Regions from separate parts of the Brevibacillus sp. FW301-21C12A genome, predicted to be linked through region 4. Evidence: riboswitches for the same ligand, from Rfam matches in the RefSeq annotation. Region 4 holds a riboswitch; each other region holds the start of a gene.

Region 1 (5,206 bases), on a different contig from region 4:
TCGTCGGGATTGGCCATGATCGTGACGGGCTTTTCATAAGCTTGCAGCTCCAACTCGACGTTGTTCATGTTGGCAAACGGCAGCATGACCTCGCGGACGACATGGAGCTGCTCGCATACGTCGATCAGCTCGGTGCGCTCCTTGAGCGGCTTGGACAGCGCCAGGTACTCCGTCAAAATCGCTTCCGTGCGCTGAATCTCGTCCATGCTGATGCGAATGTACTGATCGGTTTTCGCAATGTTTCCCGGGTCCTCCTGGATCAGGCGCAAAAATCCTTTGACGGCCGTGAGCGGGTTTCGCACCTCGTGCGCCAGTGAAGCGGCGACGTGGCTCATCGTCTCGATTTTTTCGTTTTGGGCATGGCGAATGAACAATTCCTTGTCTGATACGCATTTGCTAAATAACGACATCAACAGCCAGATGCCGACAAAATTTTGAACGGGAATCACAAGCACATGATAGGGAAGCTGATGGGATACATAGGTGGGAAAATTGAGATAGGTCAACCCCAAATCTATCAGGGAAAAAAGCGCACCCGTCAAAAGAGTAAACAGTGTTTTCCGATAACTGGCTTTGTAGCGTTGATATATCAGGAGGGAGATTGCAAACGTGGCGGCCATTACGAGCATGGCGACCCAGGTGCCTTCGCCGCCCAGATAAAAGCGGTACAGCGCTGATTCGATCAGCACGATCAAGGCGATTCGTACTCCGCCGTAGATCAGAGCGAAAAAGACGATGACGTGCCTGATGTCGAAAATGATTCCTTCGTTGACGCTCGAAGCGAAGGTCATCGCCAGAAACATGCAGACAGAGCTGGTTACGAGAATAAAGCAACGGCTATAGTTACGCATCCGGTCGCGGTAATAGATGTTGAACAAAACAAACGGTGTCAAGGCAAAAAACATTTGCAAGATTAGTTCTTTTAGTAGACTCATTAGACATCCCCATCGCAAATTTGCATGGCTTTTGCTTCAATCTACAAGGTTTCGACAAGACCTTACATAATTCCTCCAAAATTTGGACATCGAGTTGGGATTATTTTGGAGGACAAAAGCTTCAAAAACCCAGTTGACAGATGGGTAAAACAAGGATTATAGTCTGTATATATTAATACAAACGTTGCGAAAATAAAAACTACTCTTATCCAGAGAAGGCTGAGGGAATGGCCCTATGATGCCCGGCAACCTAGCTGGCAAGATCACCGTCTTGCGAGCCAAGGTGCTAACTCCAACAGGTAGCGATACCTGACAGATAAGAGGCGCGAATCTTGTCGATCAAGCCTCTTTCATCTGTTGAAAGAGGCTTTTCCTATTGGAAGGGCGTAGCCTCCTCAGCTTGAAGCTCAGCAGGAAGAAAGAAAAAGGGGGATTTTTCGATGAAAAAGAGACTGGGTCTTGTCACATCAATCGTACTGGCTGCGTCGCTGGCCTTGACCGCTTGCGGCGGGGGAGCGGACACCCAAAATCAGGCGGGAAGCGGCGCTTCCGGCGGCGAGAAGGCGAAGCGCATTGCCTTGATTATGCGCCAAAACGTCGGCACGTTTTCTGCCCAATACATTAACGGCGTGAAGCAGGAAGTCGAGAAAAACGGCGGCGAGCTGACCGTATTCAACGCAGATACCGATTTGTCGAAAATGGCCTCCAACCTCGACGCTGCGGTGAACCAAAATTTTGACGGCATCCTGATTGACCACGGTACGGCGGAAGCGCTGCAGCAAGGCACGCAAAAAGCGGTCGACAAAAAGATCCCGGTCGTGCTGTTCGACACCGATATCAAGCTGCCGGGCGTCCCTGTCGTCGAGCAAGATGACAACAAGCTGGCCGAGTTGAGCCTGGAAAAGCTGGCTGCCGATACGGGCGGCAAAGGCAACATCGTGAAAATTTGGGTAGCGGGCTTTGCGCCGATGGAAAAGCGCCAGGTAACGTATGAAGCATTCCTGAAAAAATACCCGGATATCAAGGAAATCGCCGCGTTTGGCTCGGCAACGAACAACACCGCGCTGGATACGCAAGCGCAGATGGAAGCGATTTTGAAAAAGTATCCGAACAAAGGCGACATTACAGCCGTATGGGCATCGTGGGATGAATTTGCCAAAGGGGCAACCCGTGCGATCCAGCAAGCAGGACGCACCGAGATCAAGGTGTACGGCATCGACCTGAGCGACGAAGACTTGCAACTGATCCAGGAGCCAAACTCTCCTTGGGTCGCGACAGCAGCGGTAGATCCGTCGAATATCGGACGCATTCACGCGCAGACCGTTTTCCAAAAAATGAAAGGCGAGCAAGTGCCAGACAGCGTGAAGCTGAATCCGGTGCTGGTCAAACAGGAAGACTTGCCAAAGGATAAAAAAGTAACGATGGGCGATCTGTCCCAATACGTACAAGAGTGGGGCAAGTAAGCAAATAGAGCTGGTTGGTTTGGCTATTCCCGTTGCTTTTGTCAACGGGAATCTTGTTTATTTAGGGGGGGCGAAAAGTGTCCAGCTTGCAGATGAAAGGGATTGTGAAGCAGTTTTCCGGCGTGCCTGCGTTGCGCTCCGTCGATTTTGAAGTCAAGGCTGGCGAGGTGCACGCGCTGCTCGGAGCGAACGGAGCGGGAAAAAGCACGCTGATGAAAATTCTTACAGGCGCGTATCAGCCGGATGGCGGCAGCATCGCGATTGACGGCAAGGACGTCTCGATCCAATCGCCGCAGGATGCGAAAGCGTTGGGCATCCAGTGCGTCTACCAGGAAGTCGATACGGCGCTGATCCCGTATTTGAGCGTGACGGAAAACATTTTGCTCGACCAGATCGTGTCCAAAAGCAGCAAGGGACTCATGAACTGGCAAGGGCTGCACAAGGAAGCGGAGAGCATTTTGCAAAGCTTCGGCTTTTCCATCCCTGTGCGCATGCTCGTCGAGGAATGTACGCTGTCCGAAAAGCAACTGATCTTGATTGCCCGCGCGACCGTGCAAAAAGCGAAGTACGTCATTTTTGACGAACCGACAGCCCCGTTGAGCACGAAGGAGAGCGAGCGGCTGTTTCTCATTATCGACCAGTTGAAAAAAGCAGGCGTCGGGATCATCTACATTTCCCATCGGCTGCCGGAAATTTTCGAAATCTGCGACCGGATCACGGTCATGCGCGACGGTCAACTGATTGCCACGAGCGAGACGGCCGCTACTACGATGGATGAAGTCATCGGGAACATGCTGGGCAAAAGCTTCGAGGAAGAGTTCCCGAAAGTGGAGCTGCCGATTGGCGAAGTGATCCTGGAAGCGGCCGGAGTGGCTGGCGGCAAGGTGCGCGGTGCGGATGTGAGCGTTCGCGAGGGCGAGATCGTAGGCGTCGTAGGACTTGTCGGGGCAGGGAAGACGGAGCTGGCCCGGCTGCTGTTCGGAGCGGATGCGGCCGAAGCTGGCGAGATCAGGCTGAAAGGCAAGGCGGTACGCCTGCGCTCGCCAAAGGAAGCCGTGGATGCAGGGATCGTCCTCGTCCCGGAGGAGCGGCGAAAAGAAGGCATTTTTGTCGAGGAGTCGGTGAAAAACAATTTGTCTGTCTCGACTTTGTGGAAATGGTCGCGCCTCGGGTTTGTCCGCAGGGGAGTCGAGGCGGGGCAAGCGCGGGAGCTGGTGCAGCGGCTGGGTGTGAAGACAGCGGACATCGGCCAGCTCGTCGGCCACCTCAGCGGGGGGAACCAGCAAAAGGTCGCAATCGGCAAATGGCTCGATACGGATGCGCAAATTTTCATGTTTGACGAACCGACCAAAGGCGTGGACATCGGCGCGAAAAGCGATATTTACCGCCTGATCGGAAAGCTGGCGGAGCAGCGCAAGGGCGTTTTGTACTTTTCCTGCGAGTTTGCGGAGGTGCTGGGCATCGCGGACCGGATTCTGGTCATGTTCGAAGGGAAAATCGTCCGGGAGCTGAGCCGGGCGGAAGCGACGCAGGAGCGGATTATGTATTATGCAAGCGGAGGTGAGTAACGTGGAAGGTAAAAAATTCAGCCTGTTTGATTTTATTTACAAATACGGAACGGTTGCGGTTATTGTTATCGTTATGCTGTTATTCAGTTTGACCAACCCGTATTTTTTTACGTATGACAACATTACGGACATTTTGCGCTCGATCTCGATCGTGACGTTTGTCGCCATCGGCGTTACGTTTTCCTTGATTGTCGGGGGCTTTGACCTGTCTGTCGGTTCGACGGTGTCGCTGACTACCGTCGTCTCGGCCTCGATGATGGTCTGGTACGAGCAGGGCGTGTTCGCCACACTGGTCGTTCCGATTGCGCTCAGCCTGATCGTCGGGCTGGTCAACGCGTTTCTGGTCGTCAAAATCCGGATTCCCGACCTGCTGGCGACGCTCGCGATGCTCTACATCGTCAACGGGCTGCACATGACGTATTCCAAAGGCTACTCGATCTACGCCAACATGCCGATGGAAGACGGTTCGATGGCTCCGGGGAAATTCCAGGAGTGGTTTTTGTGGCTTGGCCAAGGCAAAATTTTCTCGCTGCCTGTGCCAGTTATCCTGACCTTTTTGCTGGTCGCGGTCACGCACATCTACCTGACCTACACCAGACAAGGACGGATGCTGTACATGACGGGCGGCAATCTGGAAGCCGCGCGCTTGTCAGGCATTCCGGTCAATCGCTACCGCACGCTCGCCTACGTGTTATCCGCGCTGTTTGCCGGCTTGGGCGGGATGCTCTTGGCGGCGCGGATCGGGACAGGCCAGGTGAGCAGCGGCGGCTCGATGCTGATGGATGCAGTGGCAGCGGCGTTTGTCGGCTTCTCTGTATTCGGCGCGGGCAAGCCGAATGTGTTCGGGACGTTCGTCGGCGCAATCCTGATCGGGGTGCTGCTCAACGGCATGACGATGCTCAACCTGCCGTACTACGCCTACGATATTATCAAAGGGACGGTATTGGCGCTGGCGTTGGCTGTGACGTATTACCAGCTTCGGCGGAAAAGAAAAGCGTAGAGGTGTTTGCGTTCGCGCGTGCAAGGCAGGTCGTCAGGGAGAAGCTGGCGGCCTGTTTTTGTTGGGCAGAAGAAGAGTGGGTACGATTCTTATCAGTGTACGTGCAGCATGGCGAGGCTGCGAAGGCGAGGAAAGCAAGAGTTGTGCCTTTTTGGGACGGAGGTTTTTTTTCGATTGCTTGGCGACTTGGTGCAGTCAAGGTAGTTTAGGTTAGTTTAGGCGAGAATGTGGTTTTTATTG
Region 2 (5,206 bases), on a different contig from region 4:
TACGTCAGGAAGCTGTCAAACGAGATCGCCAGTTGGGAAACCGTTCCTTCCGGCAGCTTTTCCAGCGTCGTCCAGGCAGGCGTGCGCAAAAAGGACGTGTCTTCTTCCGGTTCTCCGGCCGATAGCGGATAGCGGAAAAACAGCTTTTGCTCCCTGACGCCCCCTGTCCACTCCGGTCTGGCGCTCACGTTCCACAGCACATTCGTGCTCCGAAAGCGGCCAGCGCTTTTGGCCTCGTTGCCAACCTGCTCTCGCAGCTCCATGTCGATGCTGCCGTACAACAGCCCCACCTGCGAGCCGCTGCTGCCCACGCTCACGCCAGGCTGGGTAAAATTGACCATGTCCCGTGCCACCCGGAACAAATCGTCATGCATCAGCGTCCCCACCCAGCCGTTTACGAACAGCAAGAGCACACCCGCGAGGCAAGGAATCGCGAAGGCATAGAAGGAGGTCGTCAGCCTGTTTTTCCACTTTCCCCGGCGGACGATCGCCCGTTGTCTTGCTTCCGAAAGCCCTGGCGCAGCCTCCTGCTTGCCGTCTGTCCCTTGTTCTTCCCCGAGCAATAGCCGTTCCAGCCGCTTCCCGTACTCTTCGTCGTCTGCCAGTTCCTCGCCCAGCCGTTTCGCTTCCTCTCCCGTCAAATCCCCTCTCAGGTAAGCAAGCAGTTTTTGCTCGCGGTCATCCCCGTTTTGGTTCGTCATAGCCCTTCCTCCTTCCACAGTTGCCGCATCTTTTGCCGTCCCCGAAACAGGGAGCGCTTGACATCCGCCAGTTCGATTCCCAGCACCTCCGCCATTTCCGCGTAGGAAAACTGCATCGCCGACAGCAAAATCACCTGTCGCTGCTTTTCCGGCAGCCGCTCCAAACAGGCGGATGCAGCCTCCCACAACTCCTGGTTCACGAGCTGGTCAGCGGGATCGACGGCGGAAGCATCCAGTCGTTCCGGCACGCTCCCGACGTAATCGACTGGCCGCCGCTTCTGTTTGCGATGCCAGTCCACGAAGGCGTGGTAGGCCACCTTGAACAGCCACGGCCGCACTTTTTCCCCGCGATAGTCATCCAGGGAGGCATACGCGCGAAAAAAAGTCTCCTGCGTCAAGTCTTCCGCCTGCCTCCGATCGCGTGTGAGCCGGAAAAGATAGCGGTATATATCGTTTACGTGCAACTGGTACACGTCCTCCAAGCCTACTTTCCCAATGCCTCCACACCCTTTCATCCGATACCACGCACGCTGAGTAAAAAAGTTTCACTTGCTGCCTCCTTTTCCCTGTGAGCAGATGCACATTCTCGGAAAAACAAAGATTGACTAGCGGAACGAGAAGGCATATCATGGGTGTATCGCACACGGATAGATGGCGTGTGAACCACATAAACTCTTATCGCGAGCTGGCTGAGGGACTGGCCCTATGATGCCCGGCAACCGGCGCTATTTTTTTGCGTTCGACAAAAATAGCGAAACGGTGCTAATTCCAACGGATAAGAGTCGGAGCTGTTTGTTCCGGCTACTGACCCGAGAGATGAGAGGAGACGAGACGTTTTCATAGTCGACAACCGCCTCCCCGCTCAAGTGGGGAGGCTTTTTTGCATGATTACATGTTTCGAAACGACCACGACAGCTTTTCAAGCTGCCAAGGAGGACTAGCATGAGTGAGCAACGCATCCTCGTCACCTATTTGACACAAGCCAAAGACTTGAACAAAAAAGCCGCTGCCATCGCAGTCGGCATGACGGTCGGCTCCTGGACGGACTTGCCCGCTGCCAAGCAAGCGGAGCTGGCGCCGTACCTAGGCGAAGCCGTCAGCGCCACTCCGCTGGAAACATTGGAAAACGGGGATGTGCGCGGGCTGATTACCGTCAGCTACCCGACCCGCAACTTCACCAGCGACATTCCTTCGCTCTTGACCGGAATTTTCGGAAAGCTCTCGATGGACGGAAAAATCAAGCTGGTCGACATCGCTTTTCCCGACTCGTTCCTCCAGGCTTTTCCCGGACCGAAGTTCGGCATAGACGGACTGCGCGGACGACTGGACGCCCAAAACCGTCCGCTCCTGATGAGCATTTTCAAATCTTGCCTCGGCCTGCCGTTCGACGATCTGAAAACGCAATTTAAAGCACAGGCGCAGGGCGGCGTCGATTTGGTCAAAGATGACGAAATTTTCTTCGCGGACGACCGCGCACCGTTTTTTGAGCGCATCCAGGCGTTCAAACAGATCGCCCTGGAGACCGAAGCCGAGACAGGCAAGCCTGTCCTCTACGCCGCCAACCTGACCGGGCCGATCAACGAGCTGAACGAAAAGGCAAAACGCGCGGTCGAAGCGGGCGCCGACTGCCTGCTGTTCAACGTGCTGGCCTTCGGCTTCGATGCCCTGCACCGCCTGGCAGCCGATCCGGATGTCAACGTCCCGATCATGGCGCACCCGGCGCTCGCAGGCGCGTACTATCCGTCGCCTGACTACGGCATCGCCACGCCGCTTCTGCTCGGCACCTTGATGCGGATCGCCGGAGCAGACCTGGTGCTGTTCCCGTCTCCGTACGGCAACGTGGCGCTGGACAAGACAGAAGCGCTGCAACTCGCCCACAACTTGACGACGCCGCTGGAGGGCGTGCGCCGCTCGTTCCCGGTTCCGTCCGCAGGCATTCATCCCGGACTCGTGCCGCAGTTGTATCAGGACTTCGGTCTCGACCAAATCGTCAACGCGGGCGGCGGCATTCACGGCCACCCCGGCGGCGCGACGGCCGGAGCGAAAGCTTTTGTCGACGCAATCGCTGCCGTCACTGCCGGGCGCAGCCTGGAAGAAGCCGCTGCCGGATCGCCTGAGCTTGCCATCGCCCTGGAAAAGTGGGGTGGCGCACGATGAGCAAAAAGCTCGTGCTGTTCTGCGATTTCGACGGAACGATTACGGAAAAAGACAACATCGTCGCGATTGTGAAAAAGTTCGCTCCCCCCGAATGGGAAGCACTCACCAAACAAATTCTTTCGCAACAAATAAGCGTACAGGAAGGCGTCGGCAAGCTGTTTCAGTTGCTCCCTTCTTCCTTGCGCCAGGATATTGTAGACTACATCGTCCAGGAGGCTACGATTCGCCCCGGCTTCGCTGACTTCGTCCGCTTTTGCCGCGAGGAAGGCATCGAGCTTTTGATTACGAGCGGCGGCATCGACTTTTTCGTCCAGCCGATTCTCGCTCCGTTTGACCTTAGCGGTGTCCCGATCTACTGCAACGGCAGCGACTTCTCCGGCGAGAACATCACGATCACGTGGCCGCACTCCTGCGACGAGCACTGCACAAACGGCTGCGGCATGTGCAAGACGACCATCATTCGCCGCTACGACCCTGCCACTCACTATCGCGTCGTCATTGGCGATTCGATCACGGACCTGGCTGGCGCAAAGATCGCCGACTACGTCATCGCCCGCTCCTTCCTCGCCGAGAAGGCACAGGAGCTTGCGCTGCCGCACAGCACATTCGCGACCTTCCACGACGTGATTGGCACGCTGACCGAACTGAAACAGGAGGTTGTCTAATCCATGACCGCAACACTCGAACAACGTCTGGACGCTTTTCGCCGTCTGGACGACGCCAAGCTGACATTTGCCCGCCGGGACTGGTTTCCCGGTACCAGCGGCAATCTCTCGATCAAAATCCAGAACGAGCCGCTGCAATTTGCCGTAACCGCAAGCGGCAAAGACAAGACCAAGCTGTCGCCGGAAGACTACCTCGTAGTCGATCGAGATTCCCGCCCTGTAGACGCGACTTCGCTCAAGCCGTCCGCAGAGACGTTGATCCACGCCGTCGTCTATCAAAAGTTCCCGCAGGCAGGTGCCTGCTTCCACGTCCATACCGTTTGGAACAACCTCATCTCCGAGCTGTACTTCGGCCAGCGCGCCTTCTCCATCCAGGGGCAAGAGCTGATTAAAGGCTTGGGCATTTGGGAGGAAAACGCGCGTATCACTGTTCCGATTGTTGAGAACTTTGCCGATATTCCGACCCTGGCCGCCGCGATTGAAAAAGTCATCACCCCGGAAATTCCGGGCGTGCTCATCCGCAACCACGGCATTTACGCCTGGGGCGGCAACGACTTTGAAGCGAAGCGCCACCTGGAAGCATTTGAATTTCTGTTCGAGTACCACGCCCGCTGGCTGCAACTGCGCCAAGCCGTCGTGTCCACTACAACCAATTAACCAAGGAGGCAAACAAGATGGCACAAATTCGTTTCCACGACACTAACGAGTACATTTCCGCACCGGAGGAAGTCATTTCCTTCCTGGACAGCCAAGAGATCATTTACGAAAAATGGGGCGTAGACCGCCTCGATCCCAAGCACCGCGACAACTACAGCCCGACAGAGGAAGAAAAACAGGAGATTCTCGCCGCCTTCAAGCCGGAGATCGACGCGATCAGCGAGCGCCGCGGCTACCTGACTGCCGACATCATCGTCCTCTCTGACAAAACCCCTAACCTCGATGAGCTGCTCGTGAAATTCAAGAACGAGCATCATCACACCGACGACGAGTGCCGCTTCTGCGTAGACGGCCACGGCATTTTCGCGATCAAGGGCAAAGACGGGCGCTACTTCGACGTCGAGCTTGAGCCAGGCGACCTGATCTCCGTACCGCCGAACTTCCGCCACTACTTCACCTTGATGGACGACCGCAAAATCAAGGCAATCCGCCTGTTCGTCACTCCTGCAGGCTGGGAGGCTATCTACTGATACGTATCGCAAAAACAAACAAGCACCTTGGACCATAGCCTTGGCGACAAGGTGCTTTTCCTTTTTCCTGCTATTTACTCACTTAATGACGCCATCGCCTATAATCGACACCTCCGGCACAATACGGACATCGGCTCTGGCAAATGCCGCCGGCCAATCTTCCTGTACCTTTTTCCACTCCTCGTACTCATAGGCACGGGCGTACACGCCAAAGCCAAACGGGTCTGTTCCACTCTCCTGGCACTTTGTGACCAGATTTGCGAACTCTTTGCGCAGTTCCTCGCTAATCATTTGCTCCATTTTCCTGTAGTCTTGTTCCATGTCGAACAAAAACAGCCTTTCGGTGATGGAAATGCGAATTTTCATTTTTACGTCGAATTGAAACCGATTGTTACGGTAGCTTGTTTTCACGGAGCGATTGACGCCATTCACCAAAAAACTGAGCCGATCCCTCGCTATGTGATTGCTGCCACCGTTTACGGGAAGCGGAAGCGTC
Region 3 (5,206 bases), on a different contig from region 4:
GATTTTGCCGGAAGGGATGCTGATATTCAGGTCTTTGACAATGGAAAGCTCGCCGTAACCGATGTCCAGCTTTTGCGTGTATAAGCGTTCCACAATAGGCCAACTCCTTTATAGGAAAGTATGTACATGTATGAGTAAAAGCAGACAATGATAATCATTTTCATTAAAGTATATAACGGAATGCAGGCAATTTCAATACTTGATCGCTTGATCGCGTGCAATCGAGGCATGAGAAAAGCCAACCTGCTCTCTAGTGTGAGCAAATTGGCTTGGGAATAACAAGCTTATGAAAATAGGCGACTAGCTTTGGTACGTGATGTGGGCGATGATGCCTTCCTCGTCATCCAGTACCAGCTCGATACCCGCAGAGTACGGGTTGCGTTGCATTTGCGTCTCCAGATAGAAGCGGATGGCTTCGATCAGGTTGATCTCGACGAACACCTGCTTGCGACCGTTGGCGTAAACTTCAGCGGAAAAGCCGTAGTCTTCGTCCCACATCAGCTCAACTTCTACGTCTTGCGGCTGAACTTGCTTTTTGCTCGCCACATGCAGGCAGATGGCGTTGATGAGCATTTGCTCCGAAAATGTTATCTTTTCCATGCGTTCAGTTCCTGTTTCTTCGCGCGTTGCGTTTTGAAGTAGACGAAGATTTTGCGGATCAGGACGATCACAGCCACAATCGCCAGCATGTTAATCAGGAAGCCGAAGATTGCGCCCAAAGCTCCCATGTCGCCAAACAGGCTACCGAACAGCAATCCAGCCAGTCCACCGACGAGAAGGCCTTTCATGAAGCCGCCGCTGCTTTTGGTCGGAGCAGCAGTTGCCGGTGTATTGGTTGTCGTGCTTTTATTGGTAGAGGCATTTACATTCGAATCGGCTTTGGTTGGAGTTTGCGTGTTCGTTGGAGCTGTATTGGAATTGAACGACTTTTTGCCAGACTTGTAGCCTTTTGCATCGGCGTGATCTGTGAATCCGCCAGGAGCGAGTACGAGCATAACGGCGACCAACAGCATGATGAGTTTTTTCATGTGATTTGAGTAGCCCCTCTCTATTCATTGAGTTACATATAAGTGTACATGAATATTTGGAGCTTTTCCACCAAACATTCGGTGAACATTGCTGGATGGAAGAAGAAAACAAAACGAAAGCCCCTGACGTGCAGCAGCAGCCAAGGGCTTTCTCGCTATGCGCTTTTTTTCAGTTTGCGAGCCGCCCAGTTGCCGAGCGACTGGATCAGTTGCACCAAAACGACGAGGATGATGACGGTAATTATCATGACCTCGATATCCCATTGCTGGTAGCCGTAGCGCAGCGCCAGATCGCCCAGCCCGCCCGCTCCGACGGCTCCGGCCATCGCGGTCGCGCCGATCAGGCCGATGGTGGCAATCGTCAGGCAGAGCACGATGCCCGGTCTTGCCTCGCGCAGCATGATGCGAAAAATAATTTGTCGGCGCGAGGCTCCCATGGCCTGGTACGCCTCGATGACGCCGCGGTCCACGTCGTGCAGCGCCGTCTCCATCAAGCGGGAAATATAAGGAGCCGTGTAGACGATCAACGGCACGATGGCGCCCTCGATGCCGATGGAGGTACCGACGATCAGCTCGGTGAACGGGATGATCGCGACCATCAGGATGATAAAAGGCAGCGAGCGCACGATGTTGATGATCGTATTGAGTGCGTGGTAGATGAATTTGTTCGGAAACAGATGGTTGCCCTGGGTAACGACGAGAAGAATCCCCAGCGGAATGCCGATGAGCGTCGCAATGAACAGCGCGATGCCCACCATGATGACAGTTTCCTGCAAGGACTGTCCGAAGACAGGAATCATTTCAGTAAGGCGGTCCATGAGTGCGTGCCCTCCTCTCGTTCGACGATGTCCACTCTGTAAACCGATTCGCGCAGAAAAGCAATGCCGTCCTCAATCGCCCGTTCCTCCCCGGAGATATGCAGCAGCAGAATGCCCAGCGCCGTTCCTTTAATGGAAGTAATCGAGCCGTACAGCAAGTTGGTGCTGACCGGAAAACGCGCGGACAGCGTGCCGAGCACCGGATCGAGCGCGGCATCCCCGCGAAAAGCTACGCGAAGTATTTTCGAGACAGGCCCGGACGGCTTGATTTTGGCCAAAATTTCACCCGGCACTTCATCGTCAAAAATCGTCTTGATGAAATTGCGCGTCGTCTGCTGCTGCGGATTGCTGAAAATATCAAGCACAGTCCCTTGCTCGATGATGACGCCGTTTTCCATGATCGCGACCTGGTCGCATATTTTTTTGATAACCTGCATTTCGTGGGTAATCAGCACGATTGTCAGATTGAACTTGCGGTTAATGTCGAGCAAAAGCTCCAAGATCGATTCGGTCGTCTGCGGGTCGAGAGCAGATGTCGCTTCGTCGCACAGCAAAATTTCCGGATCGGTGGCGAGTGCCCGGGCAATGCCTACCCGTTGCTTTTGCCCGCCGGACAGTTGGGAAGGATAGGCGTTTGCCTTGTCCGCCAGACCGACGAGGCGCAGCAAGTCTTCTACCTTGCGCTTGATAACGTCCTTTGGCACTCGGTTCATCCGCAATATTTCCGCCACGTTGTCAAAGACGTTGTAGGAGGAAAGCAGATTGAAGTGCTGAAAAATAATGCCGATCTTTTTGCGCGCCTGGCGCAGTTCTTTTTCCTTCAGCTCAAGCAGATTTTGCCCGTTGACGACTACGGAGCCGCTCGTCGGCTTTTCCAACAGGTTGATCGTGCGGAGCAGGGTACTTTTCCCCGCTCCGCTAAAGCCGATCACGCCGTAGATTTGCCCTTTTTCCACGTTCAGAGATACGCCCTTCAAGGCTTCGACCTGCCTGGCTCCTACCTTGTACGTTTTATGAATATCAGTTAGCTGTATCATCACGAGTGTCTCCTTGTTGTCGGTTGTTCCCGGCATGTTTTTACCAGGACGGCAGCACGGCTCCTTCAAAGTGTTCGTCGATAAACTTCTTCACTTCTTCCGAGCGGTAGATGTCCACGAGCTTTTTGTAGGTCGGGTTGTCTTTGTCTGCTTCTCTGACGGCGATGATGTTGACGTAAGGAGAATCAGACGTTTCCGAGAAGATCGCGTCTTTTTTCGGCGAATAGCCTGCTTCCATGGCGAAGTTGGTGTTGATCGAAGCGACTTCCACGTTGCCGAGCGAGCGAGCCAAAAACGCTGCCTCCAGCTCCTTGAATTGCAGTTTTTTCGGATTTTCCACGATGTCCAGCGGAGTCGCGTTGTCTTTCACGCCGTCTTTGAGCTTGATAAGTCCGGCAGCCTGGTAGAGCAACAGAGCGCGGGCGCGGTTCGTCGGGTCGTTTTGGATGCCGACCACGCCGCCTTCCGGGATGTCCTCTACTTTTTTATGCTTGGTGGAGTAGAGCCCCATCGGGAAGGTTACGCCTTTGCCGATCTCGACGATTTTGGTTTTGTGGTCCTGATTGAACTTGGCCAGGAACGGGATGGTCTGGAAGCTGTTCATATCGAGATTGCCTTTATCGAGAGCCTGGTTCGGTTGCACATAGTCGTTGAACACGACCAGCTCCACGTCGATTCCTTGGCCTTTGGCGACTTCTTTTACTTTGTTGAAAATTTCTTCGTGAGGGCCGCCTGTCACGCCGACCTTGATTTTGGTTTGCTGTTCAGCAGCAGCTCCACCGTTTGCGGGAGCCGCTTCCTGTTTGCCGCCGCACGCCGTAACGAGAGAAGCAGCTAGCAGAAGCGAAGTGAGAAATAAGCCTGTTTTTTTCATGAAAATTCCCCTTTTCTTTGGTGTTTGTATATCTTGAAAATAGTAACCGGGAAAACAAAAAGCCTCTTCCGCTAAGAAGAGGCTTGTAACTGCGCATGCAACATTCACAGTGGTCAATGCCTCTCTTATCTGTCGGAATTGATTTCCGCTGGATTTGGCACCATATCGGTGGGATAGGTTGCCGAGGTGTCATAGGGCCAGTCCCTCGACCTCTCTTTATAAGAGAAGTGGCTTATGAAATTCGGTCAAAGCAAATTGCCTACAATTCATATTAGGTTAGTTGGATTATAGCTTGCCGATTTCGACCTGTCAATTGTTTTTCCGAACGAATTTTTGACTGAAAAATGTAAAAATGATCTAAATACGAATGTTTGCTTGCTCTAGCCAGAAATCATATGTATAATGGGAGCAACGAATCCGATAACAGCTCTCGCGGGTGATGTCATGAGTTTAACAGACACGAATGAAACGAGAAAAAAGCTGTCTGCCATTTATAATGAGATAGCGAAAGAGTTGTTCGGATTTGGAACGACTTTGCTGAGAGTGACCATTGAGAATCAGTTGATTACCTTCCACGCCAAGCATCGCCGTTCACCGCGCTCTGCCGCGCTTGAAGGCGAAGCCCCGGCCCTGAAGCTCGAAGTCGATTTTCGCATGTCTCTTCTTTATAAGAGGAAACTGAAAGAACGGCTGGAAGAAGAGATGGGTCTGAAGCTGGAAGCTGTGCTAAGAGACTATGACGCGCCTACGCAGTGGGCGATCACGAATGTGATTGTGAGCGGCTCGGAAAATTAAATACTTGCCCCATTCGTTCGGATTTTCCCTTTTGATTTATCTCAAGGGAAGACCGTGAAAATGGTGTGAAACGGGTGTCGCTTCTCTTTGTTTACGAAGAAAAGTGCTCTTGTTTAGAATGTATCGTTCTATTCAAGGGTGCTTTTCTTTTTTCTTTTTCAGCTTCTCAACGCTTTGCAAAGGGGGTGGTTGATGAATAAAATCACCGAACGAGGGAAACAGTAGGGGGTTTCACGACACGCAGTATAAAAACGAGAAAACACTTCATTCTATGAGATGGAATCATTCGTCATTTATAAGCCGAACGGGAGGAACATTACGATGAAAAAAATGCTGACAGGAATACTTTCTGCTTCCATGCTGTCTCTGGTGCTTGCAGGCTGCGGCAGCAGCGACAAAACGCAGGAGGGAGCAGCAGGCGAAGCTGCCAAAGGCGAGCCGCAAAAGCTGGTAATCTCTACATGGGGCTTTTCTGAAGACTTTTTCCGCAAAGAAATCTACGAACCATTTGAAAAAGAGCACAACGTGAAAATCGTGCTCGAAATCGGAAACAACGCCGAGCGTCTGAACAAAATCCGCCAAGGCAGTTCCGACGTCGATCTGATCTATCTCTCCGACTACTATGCGCAGCAAGGAATCGACAGCGGCGTATTT
Region 4 (5,206 bases):
TCTCCAGGGTAATGCCTTTGTGCAAATGACCCAGCTCACGAAAACTGTCAAAGAGCCGCGATACGTACCGAGCGTTGCGGCCAATTTCATCCATGTACCGCTTTTTGGAATCGATTTCTTCCAACACCACAGCGGGTATGACAATTTCGTTGTCAGCGAAAGAGAACATCGCCCGTGGATCTTGCAGGAGTACGTTGGTGTCCAGTACGTAGATTTTCTTCAAAATCTCGCCTCCTATTACCCTTCTTATATACGGTATGCAATTTTTGGAGGGATGCTCAATTGTGGCGACGTGATGTACTACAGTCTATGTTCGGTCGGACAGAGATAGACGGCCCTTTGGCAGAATGAAATGGGGCTGCAAGGACAAAATACAGGTAACCTGCCCTCCGCTTTCAGGAGGCATTACGGGGAAAGGGAGAATGCGTATGAAACGGATGATTATCGGCTGCCTGGGCGCCAGCCTGCTTTTGTCTGGATGCATGTCGAACAACAAGCCGCCAGCCAATCAGGCTGCCCCACAGCCCAACCAGCAAGTGCCTCATACCCAGCGCGTCCAGCAAACGGCCCCGGAACCAGCTTACAACCAATCTTCGCAAGCGACGGCCGACCGGCTTGTGCAACTGGCTACCCGTGTGAAAAAGGTTAACGGTGCGACGGCGGTCGTCATCGGCAAGATCGCTGTCGTCGGGATTGATGTGGATGCCCATCTCGATCGGCCCGAGGTCGGCGTCATCAAGTACACCGTTGCCGAAGCGATGAAAGAAGACCCGCAGGGCGCAAACGCAATCGTGACAGCCGATCCGGACATCGTCCAGCGCCTGAAGGAAATGGCTGCGGACATTCGCCGGGGCCACCCGATCTCGGGCTTCGCCGAGGAGTTGGCTGACATCGTCGGCCGCATCATTCCACAGTTGCCGCGCGACGTAAGGCAGCGGGAGGAAACGCCCTCGCAGGAAAATGAACAGCGCATCAACAAAGACGGCCGCGCGACACCGCAAGGAAACGACAAGATCAACGTAAACCGCACAGGCGCACCATAAAAAAAACTCTCTCGAAGCCATTTCAAGGATGAGCGAACGCGTTTTCGTGGAAGATTCCGATTCAGTAAAAAAGAGGCATTCGCCTCGGGAAATTACGCCCGGGAGAATGCCTCTTTTTGTTGCGGCTGGACGGATTGTTGTGACTGAACCGAACTCAGCGGCGGCAATGCGTCCAGTACCTGCTTCAAGTCCGCGAGCAAGTCGTCCACGTCCTCCAACCCTGCGGACAACCGGATCAAGCCATCGGTAATGCCGCGCGCTTCCCGCTCCGCTGCGGGCATCGCCGCATGCGACATCATCACCGGATACGACAAGATCGTCTCGACAGCCCCCAGGCTCACTGCCACAATCGGCAGCTTCACCCGGTCAAACAACGCCTTGGCTCGCTCACGGCTCCCTACATCGAACGACAGAACCGCACCGTGGCCGCTTGCTTGCTGTTGCTGGACGAGATGCCCCGGATGGTCAGCCAAGCCCGTGTAGTAAACGCGGCTCACGCCAGGGTGCGTGGACAGCCACTCCGCGAGAATCCCTGCCGACTTTGTGCTGACATCCAGACGTGCCTTGAGCGTTTTCAGCCCGCGCATGACGAGCCAGCAATCCTGTACCCCAAGAATCGCGCCCATGCCGTTCTGGATCAGGTACAGTTGCTCGCCGAGCGCGGCGTCGCGCGTCACTGCCAGCCCGGCAACCACGTCGCTGTGGCCGCCGATAAACTTGGTCGCGCTGTGGATGACGACGTCCGCCCCCAGCTCCAGCGGCCGCTGATAGTACGGCGTCAAAAACGTATTGTCGACAATGACGAGCAGCCCGTGCTCCTTCGCAACGGCTGACACCGCCGCGATGTCGGTCACTTTCAGCGTCGGATTGGACGGCGTTTCCAGATACACTCCCTTGGTCGCCGGAGTAATCGCCTCCCGCACGGCCTCTGTCTGGGTCGCATCGACAAACGTAACGGAAATGCCCATTCTCGACAGCACGCGGGTCAAAAAGCGGAAGGTGCCGCCGTACACGTCCTCCGCGACTACGATATGGTCGCCAGCCGAAAACAGCATGAACACGCTGGAGATCGCCGCCATGCCGGACGAGAAAGCAAAGCCGCGCGCGCCGCCTTCGAGAGCGGCAATCGCTTCCTCCAGCGCGTGTCTGGTCGGATTGCCGGAACGGGCGTAGTCATACGTGCCTGGCTGGTCGAGATCAAACTGGTGAAACGTGGAAGCCTGGTAAATCGGAACCGACGACGCCCCTGTGAACGGATCGATGCAAGTAGAGCCATGCAAAACCTTCGTTGCGAAATTCATCGCGCAGCCCCCCCAACGACAAGACTTGCGTCCAAAGCCTGAAACAGATCAGCGATCAAGTCTTCCGGATGCTCAATCCCGACCGACAGCCTCAGCAATCGGTCACAAACGCCGACATACTCCCGTACTTCCAGCGGAATGTCAGCGTGGGTCTGTGTCGCCGGATACGTACACAACGACTCGACGCCGCCAAGGCTTTCCGCAAAAGAAACGATGCGCAGATTTTGCAAAAACAAGCCCACCTGCTCCGCAGACCGTACCCGGAATGAAACCATACCGCTATAACCGCTTGCCTGGCTCGCCTGGATGGCATGCCCGGGGTGTTCTTGCAGCCCTGGGTAAAACACTTCGGCGACAGCCGGATGCTCCTGCAGCTTTTTTGCAACCGCGAGCGCGTTTGTCTGATGTCTTTCCATGCGCAGCGCCAATGTCTTCATTCCGCGTACCAACAGCCAGCTATCTTGTGGACCCAATACCGCTCCGATGGAATTATGCAAAAACCGGATTTTTTCCGACAACTCCTCGCCTTTTGTCACGATCAGTCCGGCCAGTACATCGTTGTGGCCACCCAAGTACTTCGTCGCACTGTGCAACACGATATCTGCGCCAAGCTCCAGCGGGCGTTGACAATAAGGGGTCATGAACGTGTTGTCGACTATCGTCAAAAGTCCATGCTGCTTTGCCAGCCCGGCGATTTGGCGAAGATCGGTAATCTGCATGAGCGGATTCGTCGGCGTCTCGACGAAGATCGCCTTTGTCTCGGCTCGCAGCGCGTTATGCACCGCTTCCAGGTCGCGCAAGTCTACGTACGTAAAAGACAGGCCGTAGCGGGAAAGCACCTGATCAAACAAGCGATACGTCCCTCCGTACAAATCGAGCGACACAATGAGATGATCTCCCTGGGAAAACAGCCCCATGACCGTATGAACCGCCGCCATTCCCGATGCGCAGGCAAAGCCCGCATCGCCCGATTCTGCCTCGGCGATGGCTTCTTCCAAAACCGTGCGGGTCGGATTGGCCGTGCGTGTATAGTCAAAGCCTGTGCTCTGCCCCAATGCCGGGTGGCGATATGCGGTGGCATAGTAGACAGGAAAGCTGACCGCCCCTGTTTTTTCATCTCTGCCTACGCCTGCTTGAATCAATTTTGTTTCCAGTCTCATACGTAACTCTCTCCCTCCAATGATGTACGAGGGGCATGAAAAAAGCCCCCTTTCCTCTGAAAGAAGGCTTTGTTTACGTCACCGTAAGCAAGACCTTCTCATCTTTCAGAGTTAAAAAACTCTGCAGGAATTAGCACCATTATCTCCCCGCATGAACGAACATGCAGGTGATTGGTTGCCGGGCATCATCGGGCCAGTCCCTCCGCCTCTCTGGATAAGAAGTTTTGCTATTCAATTTGAATGACCTAATACTAAAGGATACGGCGGTTTTTTGTCAACAGGATTTTCCACTGTTGTGCGGCCGTCTTGACTAGGCGTTTTTCAGCGCAGTCATGACCTGGTTGTCCAGCTTCGCAGCCGCGTTTTTGTCGTACGTCTTTTCGTATTGCGGTTCTACGGAAATGCGCGAGCCGTAAAACATGACGTCTCGGACGGAGTCAATCGCGATCTCCACCAGCGCCAGCTTCAGCGGAACGCCCTCCAGCCGCTCGGCTTTCACTGCGGCGCGTCCGTTGATCGCAAAAGAGGAGCCTGCCCCGATCAGATGCAGGACGACCTGCGGCTCTTTGGCAATATTGGCGAGTATGCGCGAGCGGTTATCCACGGCAAAGCGGATGAGTCCGCTGTTCACCGCCAATGTCCAGGACAAGGAGCTGAGCGATGGCGCTCCTGTCTCGTGATCGACGGTGCCGAGCGTCACAAATCGCTCTTTTTGCAGGAGCGCGAACAGTTCTTCCGACAAGGTTTGGGATACGGTTTCAGCCATTCGGATGCCTCCTCGTAAACGGTAGTACGTCTATTGTACCCCTCGCATCTGCCATTAGGCAAACGTTTCCTCCACGCCTTGATTCTGCCTGTTTTTTTCCCTACACTGGTAAAAAACAAAGCCGTACCGGATAAGGAGGTTGGAAAAAGTGGCACCTACGCCTACAGACCGGCTTATGCACAAAATCGACCAGGTCCTCCACGAGCTGCAGGAAGTGAGGAAATTGAACGAGCGCATGGACAAAATCGCCATGTTTTTGGAGGATATCCGGCTCGCAGACGTGATCCAAAACTACACAGCCCCGCGCAAGCTGCTCTGGATCAATTTCCTCGCAGGGCTTGCCCGGGGTCTTGGCTTGACGATTGGAACAGCGATCGTGCTGGCGCTGCTCGGCTCGCTTTTGACGCAGTTTCTCTCGATCCCTATCCTCGGCGATTACATCCGCGAGCTGGTCGAGTATGTTCAGACTTACAAGCAGCCGTAAACGAGACTACTTGCCGCTTCTTTTGCCGCGGTCGTCGTCATCGTCGTCGTCGCGGTCATCGTCGCGGTCATCTTTGTCGCCATCTTTCCATTTGCCGTCGTAGTTTTTCCAATAGCCGTATGCTTTTCCGTTTGGATAGTGGTGCTTGTCTTTATCCTTGTCGTCCTTATCGTCATCCTTCTTCGGCACGGCGGTAATTTTCGTGCTCAGCGCGATGTCCGCCTGCTTCACCAGCTTGTCTTTCGCGTACAGTTCCAGATGGACGGTTTTCGCAGCAAACGAGCGGTTTTTGTAGGTAAAGGTCACGGTGTATTCGCCCTTGTCGTTTGGCTTGATCTCCTTTTTCTTGCCGTCCGGGGTGACGACGACAAGCTTTGCTTTTTGCTTCTCGTCCCAGCCCTTGACGGTGCCTTTCAGTTGAACGGACTTTTTCTTCAAATCGTGCACTGCCG

What was found. A riboswitch is a leader RNA that binds a small molecule or an ion and turns the genes downstream of it on or off. The one in region 4 is predicted to bind S-adenosylmethionine.
Region 1: another riboswitch for S-adenosylmethionine. It lies ahead of AC3WQH_RS22520 (sugar ABC transporter substrate-binding protein); the one in region 4 lies ahead of AC3WQH_RS03145 (aminotransferase class I/II-fold pyridoxal phosphate-dependent enzyme).
Region 2: another riboswitch for S-adenosylmethionine. It lies ahead of AC3WQH_RS15465 (2,3-diketo-5-methylthiopentyl-1-phosphate enolase); the one in region 4 lies ahead of AC3WQH_RS03145 (aminotransferase class I/II-fold pyridoxal phosphate-dependent enzyme).
Region 3: another riboswitch for S-adenosylmethionine. It lies ahead of AC3WQH_RS09765 (MetQ/NlpA family ABC transporter substrate-binding protein); the one in region 4 lies ahead of AC3WQH_RS03145 (aminotransferase class I/II-fold pyridoxal phosphate-dependent enzyme).

Annotation. Positions count from the first base shown of each region.
Region 1 is NZ_JBYTBG010000052.1:20,753-25,958, reverse strand. Features, by position in the region: gene AC3WQH_RS22525 (ATP-binding protein) at 1-935, opposite strand, end outside; SAM riboswitch class I at 1,138-1,258, shown strand; gene AC3WQH_RS22520 (sugar ABC transporter substrate-binding protein) at 1,376-2,398, shown strand; gene AC3WQH_RS22515 (sugar ABC transporter ATP-binding protein) at 2,476-3,966, shown strand; gene AC3WQH_RS22510 (ABC transporter permease) at 3,968-4,966, shown strand.
Region 2 is NZ_JBYTBG010000024.1:33,577-38,782, forward strand. Features, by position in the region: gene AC3WQH_RS15455 (anti-sigma factor) at 1-701, opposite strand, end outside; gene AC3WQH_RS15460 (sigma-70 family RNA polymerase sigma factor) at 698-1,216, opposite strand; SAM riboswitch class I at 1,374-1,524, shown strand; gene AC3WQH_RS15465 (2,3-diketo-5-methylthiopentyl-1-phosphate enolase) at 1,644-2,858, shown strand; gene AC3WQH_RS15470 (2-hydroxy-3-keto-5-methylthiopentenyl-1-phosphate phosphatase) at 2,855-3,523, shown strand; gene AC3WQH_RS15475 (methylthioribulose 1-phosphate dehydratase) at 3,527-4,180, shown strand; gene AC3WQH_RS15480 (1,2-dihydroxy-3-keto-5-methylthiopentene dioxygenase) at 4,198-4,710, shown strand; gene AC3WQH_RS15485 (Ger(x)C family spore germination protein) at 4,789-5,206, opposite strand, start outside.
Region 3 is NZ_JBYTBG010000011.1:91,870-97,075, reverse strand. Features, by position in the region: gene AC3WQH_RS09790 (ABC transporter ATP-binding protein) at 1-93, opposite strand, end outside; gene AC3WQH_RS09785 (YxcD family protein) at 301-600, opposite strand; gene AC3WQH_RS09780 (hypothetical protein) at 588-1,028, opposite strand; gene AC3WQH_RS09775 (methionine ABC transporter permease) at 1,184-1,846, opposite strand; gene AC3WQH_RS09770 (methionine ABC transporter ATP-binding protein) at 1,825-2,883, opposite strand; gene AC3WQH_RS09765 (MetQ/NlpA family ABC transporter substrate-binding protein) at 2,924-3,757, opposite strand; SAM riboswitch class I at 3,880-3,982, opposite strand; gene AC3WQH_RS09760 (hypothetical protein) at 4,202-4,552, shown strand; gene AC3WQH_RS09755 (ABC transporter substrate-binding protein) at 4,874-5,206, shown strand, end outside.
Region 4 is NZ_JBYTBG010000003.1:67,320-72,525, reverse strand. Features, by position in the region: gene AC3WQH_RS03160 (PhoH family protein) at 1-223, opposite strand, end outside; gene AC3WQH_RS03155 (YhcN/YlaJ family sporulation lipoprotein) at 423-1,043, shown strand; gene AC3WQH_RS03150 (trans-sulfuration enzyme family protein) at 1,136-2,344, opposite strand; gene AC3WQH_RS03145 (aminotransferase class I/II-fold pyridoxal phosphate-dependent enzyme) at 2,341-3,504, opposite strand; SAM riboswitch class I at 3,600-3,725, opposite strand; gene AC3WQH_RS03140 (pyridoxamine 5'-phosphate oxidase family protein) at 3,815-4,270, opposite strand; gene AC3WQH_RS03135 (DUF5665 domain-containing protein) at 4,446-4,754, shown strand; gene AC3WQH_RS03130 (hypothetical protein) at 4,761-5,206, opposite strand, start outside.